Linked DNA regions of Niveibacterium microcysteis. The protein of the gene in region 1 interacts with the protein of each later gene in a pairwise test. Links are inferred from orthologs where the notes say so. Each region holds a gene or a part of one and is shown in the gene's direction. Other genes may lie near its edges.

Evidence for each region.
Region 2: the proteins of JY500_RS21770 (region 1) and grpE interact in binary tests that used the Escherichia coli proteins (3 or more experiments, as listed by UniProt). The link is inferred for Niveibacterium microcysteis from one-to-one orthologs.

Annotation. Positions count from the first base shown.
Region 1 is NZ_CP071060.1:4,796,301-4,799,421, forward strand. Bases 156-2,958 are described here. They hold JY500_RS21770 (Nramp family divalent metal transporter), read left to right. Parts: upstream 156-824; coding sequence 825-2,093; downstream 2,094-2,958. Other genes in these bases: JY500_RS21760 (50S ribosome-binding protein YggL), read left to right, coding at 156-234; JY500_RS21765 (hypothetical protein), read left to right, coding at 368-658; JY500_RS21775 (glycoside hydrolase family 5 protein), read left to right, coding at 2,180-2,958. In the rest of the region: more of JY500_RS21760, read left to right, coding at 1-155; more of JY500_RS21775, read left to right, coding at 2,959-3,121. UniProt on the Escherichia coli protein: H(+)-stimulated, divalent metal cation uptake system. Involved in manganese and iron uptake. Can also transport cadmium, cobalt, zinc and to a lesser extent nickel and copper. Involved in response to reactive oxygen.
Region 2 is NZ_CP071060.1:2,832,528-2,835,706, forward strand. Bases 319-3,179 are described here. They hold grpE (nucleotide exchange factor GrpE), read left to right. Parts: upstream 319-1,393; coding sequence 1,394-1,966; downstream 1,967-3,179. Other genes in these bases: JY500_RS12845 (protein kinase domain-containing protein), read right to left, coding at 319-1,274; dnaK (molecular chaperone DnaK), read left to right, coding at 2,085-3,179. Also shown: more of JY500_RS12845, read right to left, coding at 1-318. UniProt on the Escherichia coli protein: Participates actively in the response to hyperosmotic and heat shock by preventing the aggregation of stress-denatured proteins, in association with DnaK and GrpE. It is the nucleotide exchange factor for DnaK and may function as a thermosensor.

The DNA of each region.
Region 1 (3,121 bases):
GCCAGCGAGTTCGCCCATTTCTCCGAGGCCTTCGGCCGCTTTGTCGGCGACACCGGCCCGATCGTCGGCGGTATGGCGCGCCTTGAGGAAGATGGCGCAATCTTTGGCAGCGTCGCCTCTCGCGACCGCGGCTCGCCGAGCGAAGCCAACCGCGCAGCGGTGGAGGGTTGGTTCAGCGCGCGCGCTGAAGTGGCCACCATCGAAGTCGGCCCGATGTTCGACGCCTGGCGCTGAGTCGTACCGAGAACGCCCGGCTCTTAAGCCGGGCTTAACTCAGCCTAATCAGGTCTTAAGCCGGCGGTTTGCAGAATGCAGTCGTGCACTCGATGACGAGTCGCCGAACCAAGCCAACAACCGGAGAATGACCATGAAGAAGCTGATCCTTGCAGTGTCCGCCCTGACCTTCGCTGCCGGCGTGTTTGCTGCCGATGCGGCGCCCGCCGCGAAGACCGCGCCGACTGCAACACCGGTGGTGAAGACCGCCGAACCGGCGAAGACGACGAAGACCGAAGCAGCCGCGCCCGCCAAGCAAAGTGAAGCGACCGCCGCGACCACCCCGGCCAAGACGACCGCGCCGACGAAGAAGGCCAAGACGCACAAGGTGAAGGCCACCAAGGCACCTGCAACGCCGGCCAGCACCGACACGCCGAAGAAGTAGTCACCTGAACAAGCTGCCAGGACGAGCCGGACTCAATAGCGAGTCCGGCTCGTTTCTATTTGTATCGATAGCACTGATCAATCGCCACAACAGCAAGATGCAATTCGACCGGGCCTCGGGCGGCACGCGACACTGTCGCCTAGACCAAAGCGTCCGGAGCCATTGCATGACCCAGCTGATTCTTGCCATATCGGGCAGCCGCCAAGCGAACTTGCCGCCCGCGACGCTGCGCCGCATGGTCGGCCCCGGGCTGATGGTCGCGGTTGGCTACATGGATCCGGGCAATTGGGCGACCGACATCGCCGGCGGTGCGGGCTTCGGCTATCGGCTACTCGCCGTCGTGGTATTCGCCAGCGTGCTCGCGATGGGCTTTCAGGTGCTCGTGGCGCGGCTTGCGCTGGCCACCGGTGAAGACCTTGCAAGCCTCACACGCCGGCATTTGCCCACGCCACTCGCCAAAGTGGCCTGGCTTGCCGGAGAAGCCGCGATTCTCGCAACCGCGCTGGCGGAACTGGTGGGTGGCGGCATCGCACTCAAGCTGTTGCTGGGCTTGCCCTTGCCGCTGGGGGTGGTGCTCACCGCGATCGGCACGATCAGCGTGCTGGCGGTGTCACGCCTGCGCAGTGGCGCACATGAGCAGCTCGTCAGCGCGCTGGTGGCCGTCGTCGCGCTGGCCTTCCTGCTGCTGCTGGTGGAGATCGGGCCGGACTGGGGCGCGGCGGCGCAGGGTGTGGCGCAGACCGGTACTGCATTGGCCGACCCCAAGGGTCTGATGATCGCGCTCGGCATCGTCGGGGCGACGCTGATGCCGCACAACCTCTACCTCCACGGCAGCGAGATCGCGCGCCGTGCGCAGGGCCTCGACGACGCAGCGCGAATCGACGCACTGCGCGTGACACGCAACGACACGCTGGTTTCGCTGACGCTGGCCATGGCGATCAACGGCGCCATCATGATCGTGGCGGCCGCGTCGTTCGCCGGCGGTGCCAACGTCAGCAGCCTCGATGGGGCCTACAGCGCGATGCGCGACCAGCTCGGCCCGCTCGCTGCGATCGCCTTCGGCGTGGCGCTCTACGCGGCGGGGCAGAGTTCGGCGATCACCGGTGTGATGGCGGGCAGCGCGCTGACGCGGGGCTTCCGCGGCGACGCCGGCTCTGAGCGCCTTCGCGGCATCATGACGCGCCTGGCAGCCGTGAGCATCGCACTCGCCTTCATGGCCCGGCGCGGCGTGGGCGACCCCGACGGCCTCCTGGTGCTGAGCCAGGTCGTACTCGGGCTTGCCCTGCCCTTCGCGCTGGTGCCGCTCACCTGGCTGGCGTGCCGCGGCACGCTGATGGGGCGCTTGGCGCTCAGCGGCTTCGCGAAGGCAGCCCTGATCGCGGCGACCACGCTGATCGTGCTGCTCGACCTCAACCTCGTTGCCGCCTGCTTCTGAGCTGGGTCAGCAAAGCCGCAGCGGGCCGCTATGCATCGCCGTGGCGGGGCGGGAAGATGGGCGCCTCGTGAGCCGAGACCCCACCGATGCCCCGCCTCTTCGCTGCCCTTCTGCTGCTTGCCTTGTCAGCGTGCGCCAGCACACCGGACTACCCGCCGCCTGCTGCGCCCTCGCGCAAACATGCCCTACCCGAAACGACGGGGCCGCACCGCTTCCTGCACGCGGCCGGCACGCAATGGGTAGATGAAGCAGGCGGCCCGGTGCGGCTGCGCGGCGTGGCCTTCGGCAACGAGGTGTACTCGAAGAACCCGCTTCCGACGACCCACCACGGCGAGGCCGACTACGCGCGGCTGCGCGACATGGGCATGAACCTGGTGCGCTTCTACCTTTACTACGGCACGCTGGAAGACGACACCGCGCCGTTCCGATACAAGCAAAGCGGCTGGGACTGGCTGGATCGCAACGTGGCCTGGGCGCGCGCGCACGGCATCTACCTGATCCTGAATCTCCACGTGCCGCAGGGCGGCTTCCAGTCGCTCGGCGAAGGCGGCGCGCTGTGGTCGCAGCCGGCCAACCAGGACCGCTTCGTTGCGCTGTGGCGGGCGATCGCCGCGCGCTATGCCGACGAACCGGTCATCGCCGGCTATGACTTGCTCAACGAACCCGTCGTGCCGCGCGGCAAGCAGCAATGGCAGCAACTCGCGCAGCGCACCGCCAACGCGATCCGCGAAGTCGATCGCCGCCACAGCGTGATCGTCGAGCGCGTGAATGCCGTCGCCGGCAAGTGGGACAACGATGCCGAGATGAACTTCGTCACCATCAGCGACCCCAACGTCGTCTACACCTTCCACTTCTACGAACCCTTCGCCTTCACCCACACCCATGCGCCCTGGGCCGGCATGGCCCGTGTGGAGGGCGGGCAGTGGGGGCCGCAACGACACGCGGAGATCACCAGCGGCTTCAAGCGCTACCTCGACTGGGGCGCGCGCAAGGGTGTGCCGCTCTATCTCGGCGAGTTCGGGCTGATC
Region 2 (3,179 bases), 2.0 Mb from region 1 along the record:
GCGGCAGACAGGCGCCGCATCGCCACGGTCGACAGTCGAGAACGGAAGTGGTCAGTACACTCCTCCGACGCAAGAACCAGCGCCGCAGGGTTGATCTCCAGATAGCTCACTGGAGTCAGCGTTACGACGGTCGCAAACTGCTTGCGCTCCTGCTCGTCGAGGAACGCACTCTCGCCGAAAACCTCACCCGGGCCGTACTCTGCAACCTTGCGGCCATCGAGCGATACTTCAACGCGCCCCTCGATCAGGATGCAGAAACGCGCATCGCTGCTGCCTTCCTTGATCAGCGTCGTCAGCTCGCCACATTGGCGCCATTTGCCGATCCGGAACGCTTCCCAGACCTCAACATCGTCGAATTCGGTGAAGAACGGCAATCGCCGCAGCTGGCCGAAGTGCGAGTTGTCTTCGAGGTGCTCGTTCTCGTCGTAGATCTTGTAGCGGACGGCAGACAGGTCTTTCGCAAATTCCGCGCCGTTCTTGTAGCGGGAATACAGATCCTTCTCGAGCGCCTTGCGGATGACCGGATCCATCGTCTCCGGCACAGCCGGATTGAGCAGCACCACTGAGGGCGGATCGGCATTGATGATGCGATACACCAGCTGCGCAGGGTTCTTCGCGCGGAACGGCAGCCGCCCGGTCAACATGTGGAACAGCACCACGCCGAGCGAGTAGAGGTCAGTCTTCTGGTTCAGCGGGTAGGACTTCACCTGCTCGGGCGACATGTAGGCCGGCGAGCCGACGCCCATGATGAAGGTCGAATCCTCGTCGCTCTGCTTCTTGATGTTCAGCGCAAGCCCGAAGTCAGTGATCTTCACGTTGTCCTGATCATCGATCAGGATGTTCGCCGGCTTGATATCGCGGTGGATGATGCCGTTCTTGTAGGCGTAATCCAGCGCCATGCAACATTTGAAGATGATGCTGACGACACGGTGGATCGGCAGCAGATTCTCAAAGGTGCAGTAGCGCTCGAGCGAATAACCCTCGAAATACTCCATCACGACATAGGCCTGATCAGCCTCGATGACGGTCTCGAAGATGCGGATGATGTTGGGGTGGTTGAGGCGCTTGGAGACAGCTTCTTCAGCCCGCAAGAGCTTGAGCAGGCGGCGGTTCCACTTGGCCTGATCCTTCGCCTTGTCGTTGAAGCTGATGTGCTTGAGGGCAATCGGCTCCGGATAGAACGGGTTCTCCGCAAGATAGACGATGGCCGTAGCCCCTCGCCCGATCTCGCGAATGATGCGGTACTTCCCGATTCTCTCCGGCTGCGCAGCCATGTATTCCCCCGTGAACAGTCGGCATGTTAGCGCTCGCGCGCTTTTGCCACAAACAGGGCTTGAAATTCCCGGAACCCGCCCCAGATGGAAGCAAAGTTGCCATCAGGGAGTTCATTGTCATGCAGGAAAACCAGTCCAGTCCGCAGCCCGAGGTCGAACTGACCTCCGCCGCCGAAGCTTCGCCGGAAGCCGCTAGCGCCGAGAACCCGGAAACGGCGTCGGTCGACACCCTGCCCAGCCTCGAAGAGCAGCTGCGCCAGGCTGAGTTGAAGAGCGCCGAGCACTACGACGCATGGCTGCGTGCGAAGGCCGAAACCGAAAACGTCCGCCGTCGTGCTGCAGAAGACATCCAGAAAGCCTCCAAGTTCGCGATCGAAAAGTTCGCTACGGAGCTTCTGCCGGTCAAGGACAGCCTTGAGCAAACGCTCGCGGTGGCCAACCCGACGCTCGAATCGATCCGCGAGGGTGTGGAACTGACGCTGCGCAACCTGGCGCGCGCTTTTGAACGCGGCAACCTGACCGAACTCGATCCGGTTGGCGCGAAGTTCGACCCGCACCAGCATCAGGCGATGAGCATGGTCGAGTCGGACCAGCCCGCAAATACCGTCGTCCAGGTTTTCCAGAAGGGTTATCTGATCGAAGGTCGCGTTGTACGCCCGGCGATGGTCGCCGTATCAAAGGCGAAGGACTGATATCGCCGCAAGTGCGGTCTTGCAGCGTGAGCCGCCCGGGCCCTTGAAAGCCCGTGACAAGACCCCACTTCGGTAACAGGTTTGCATCACCACAGAATTCGGAAAGGACAATACAGACATGGGCAAGATCATCGGTATCGACCTCGGCACCACCAACAGCTGCGTCGCCATCATGGAAGGCGGCACGCCGAAGGTCATCGAGAACTCCGAAGGCGCGCGCACCACGCCGTCAATCGTCGCCTACATGGAAGACGGCGAGATTCTCTGCGGCGCACCCGCCAAGCGTCAGGCTGTCACCAACGCAAAGAACACCCTCTACGCGGTCAAGCGCCTGATCGGCCGCCGCTTCGAGGAGCGGGAAGTCCAGAAGGACATCTCGCTGATGCCCTACTCCATCACCAAGGCCGATAACGGTGACGCCTGGGTGGAAGTGCGTGGCAAGAAGATGGCCCCGCCCCAGATCTCTGCCGAAGTCCTGCGCAAGATGAAGAAGACCGCCGAGGACTACCTTGGCGAAGAAGTGACGGAAGCGGTCATCACCGTGCCGGCCTACTTCAACGACAGCCAGCGCCAGGCCACCAAGGACGCAGGCCGCATCGCCGGCCTTGAAGTCAAGCGCATCATCAACGAGCCGACCGCGGCTGCGCTCGCCTTCGGCATGGACAAGGTTTCCGGCAAGGACAAGAAGATTGCCGTGTTCGACCTTGGCGGCGGCACCTTCGACATTTCGATCATCGAGATCGCAGACGTCGACGGCGACAAGCAATTTGAAGTGCTCGCCACGAACGGCGATACCTTCCTCGGCGGTGAGGACTTCGACCAGCGCGTGATCGACTACATCGTCGAAGAGTTCAAGAAGCAGAACGGCATCGACCTGTCGAAGGATGCGATTGCGCTGCAACGCATCAAGGCCGCGGCTGAACGCGCCAAGATCGAGCTGTCGTCCGGCCAGCAAACCGAAATCAACGAGCCGTACATCACGATGGCCAACGGCGCGCCGTGCCACCTCGCGATGAAGATCACACGCGCCAAGTTCGAATCGCTGGTCGAAGAGCTCGTCGAAGCCACCATCGAACCGTGCCGCAAGGCGCTGAAGGATGCGGGCCTGAAGGTCACCGACATCGACGACGTGATCCTCGTCGGCGGTCAGACCCGCATGCCCAAGGTGCAGGAGAAGGTGCGCGAGTTCTTCGGCAAGGAGCCGCGCAAGGAT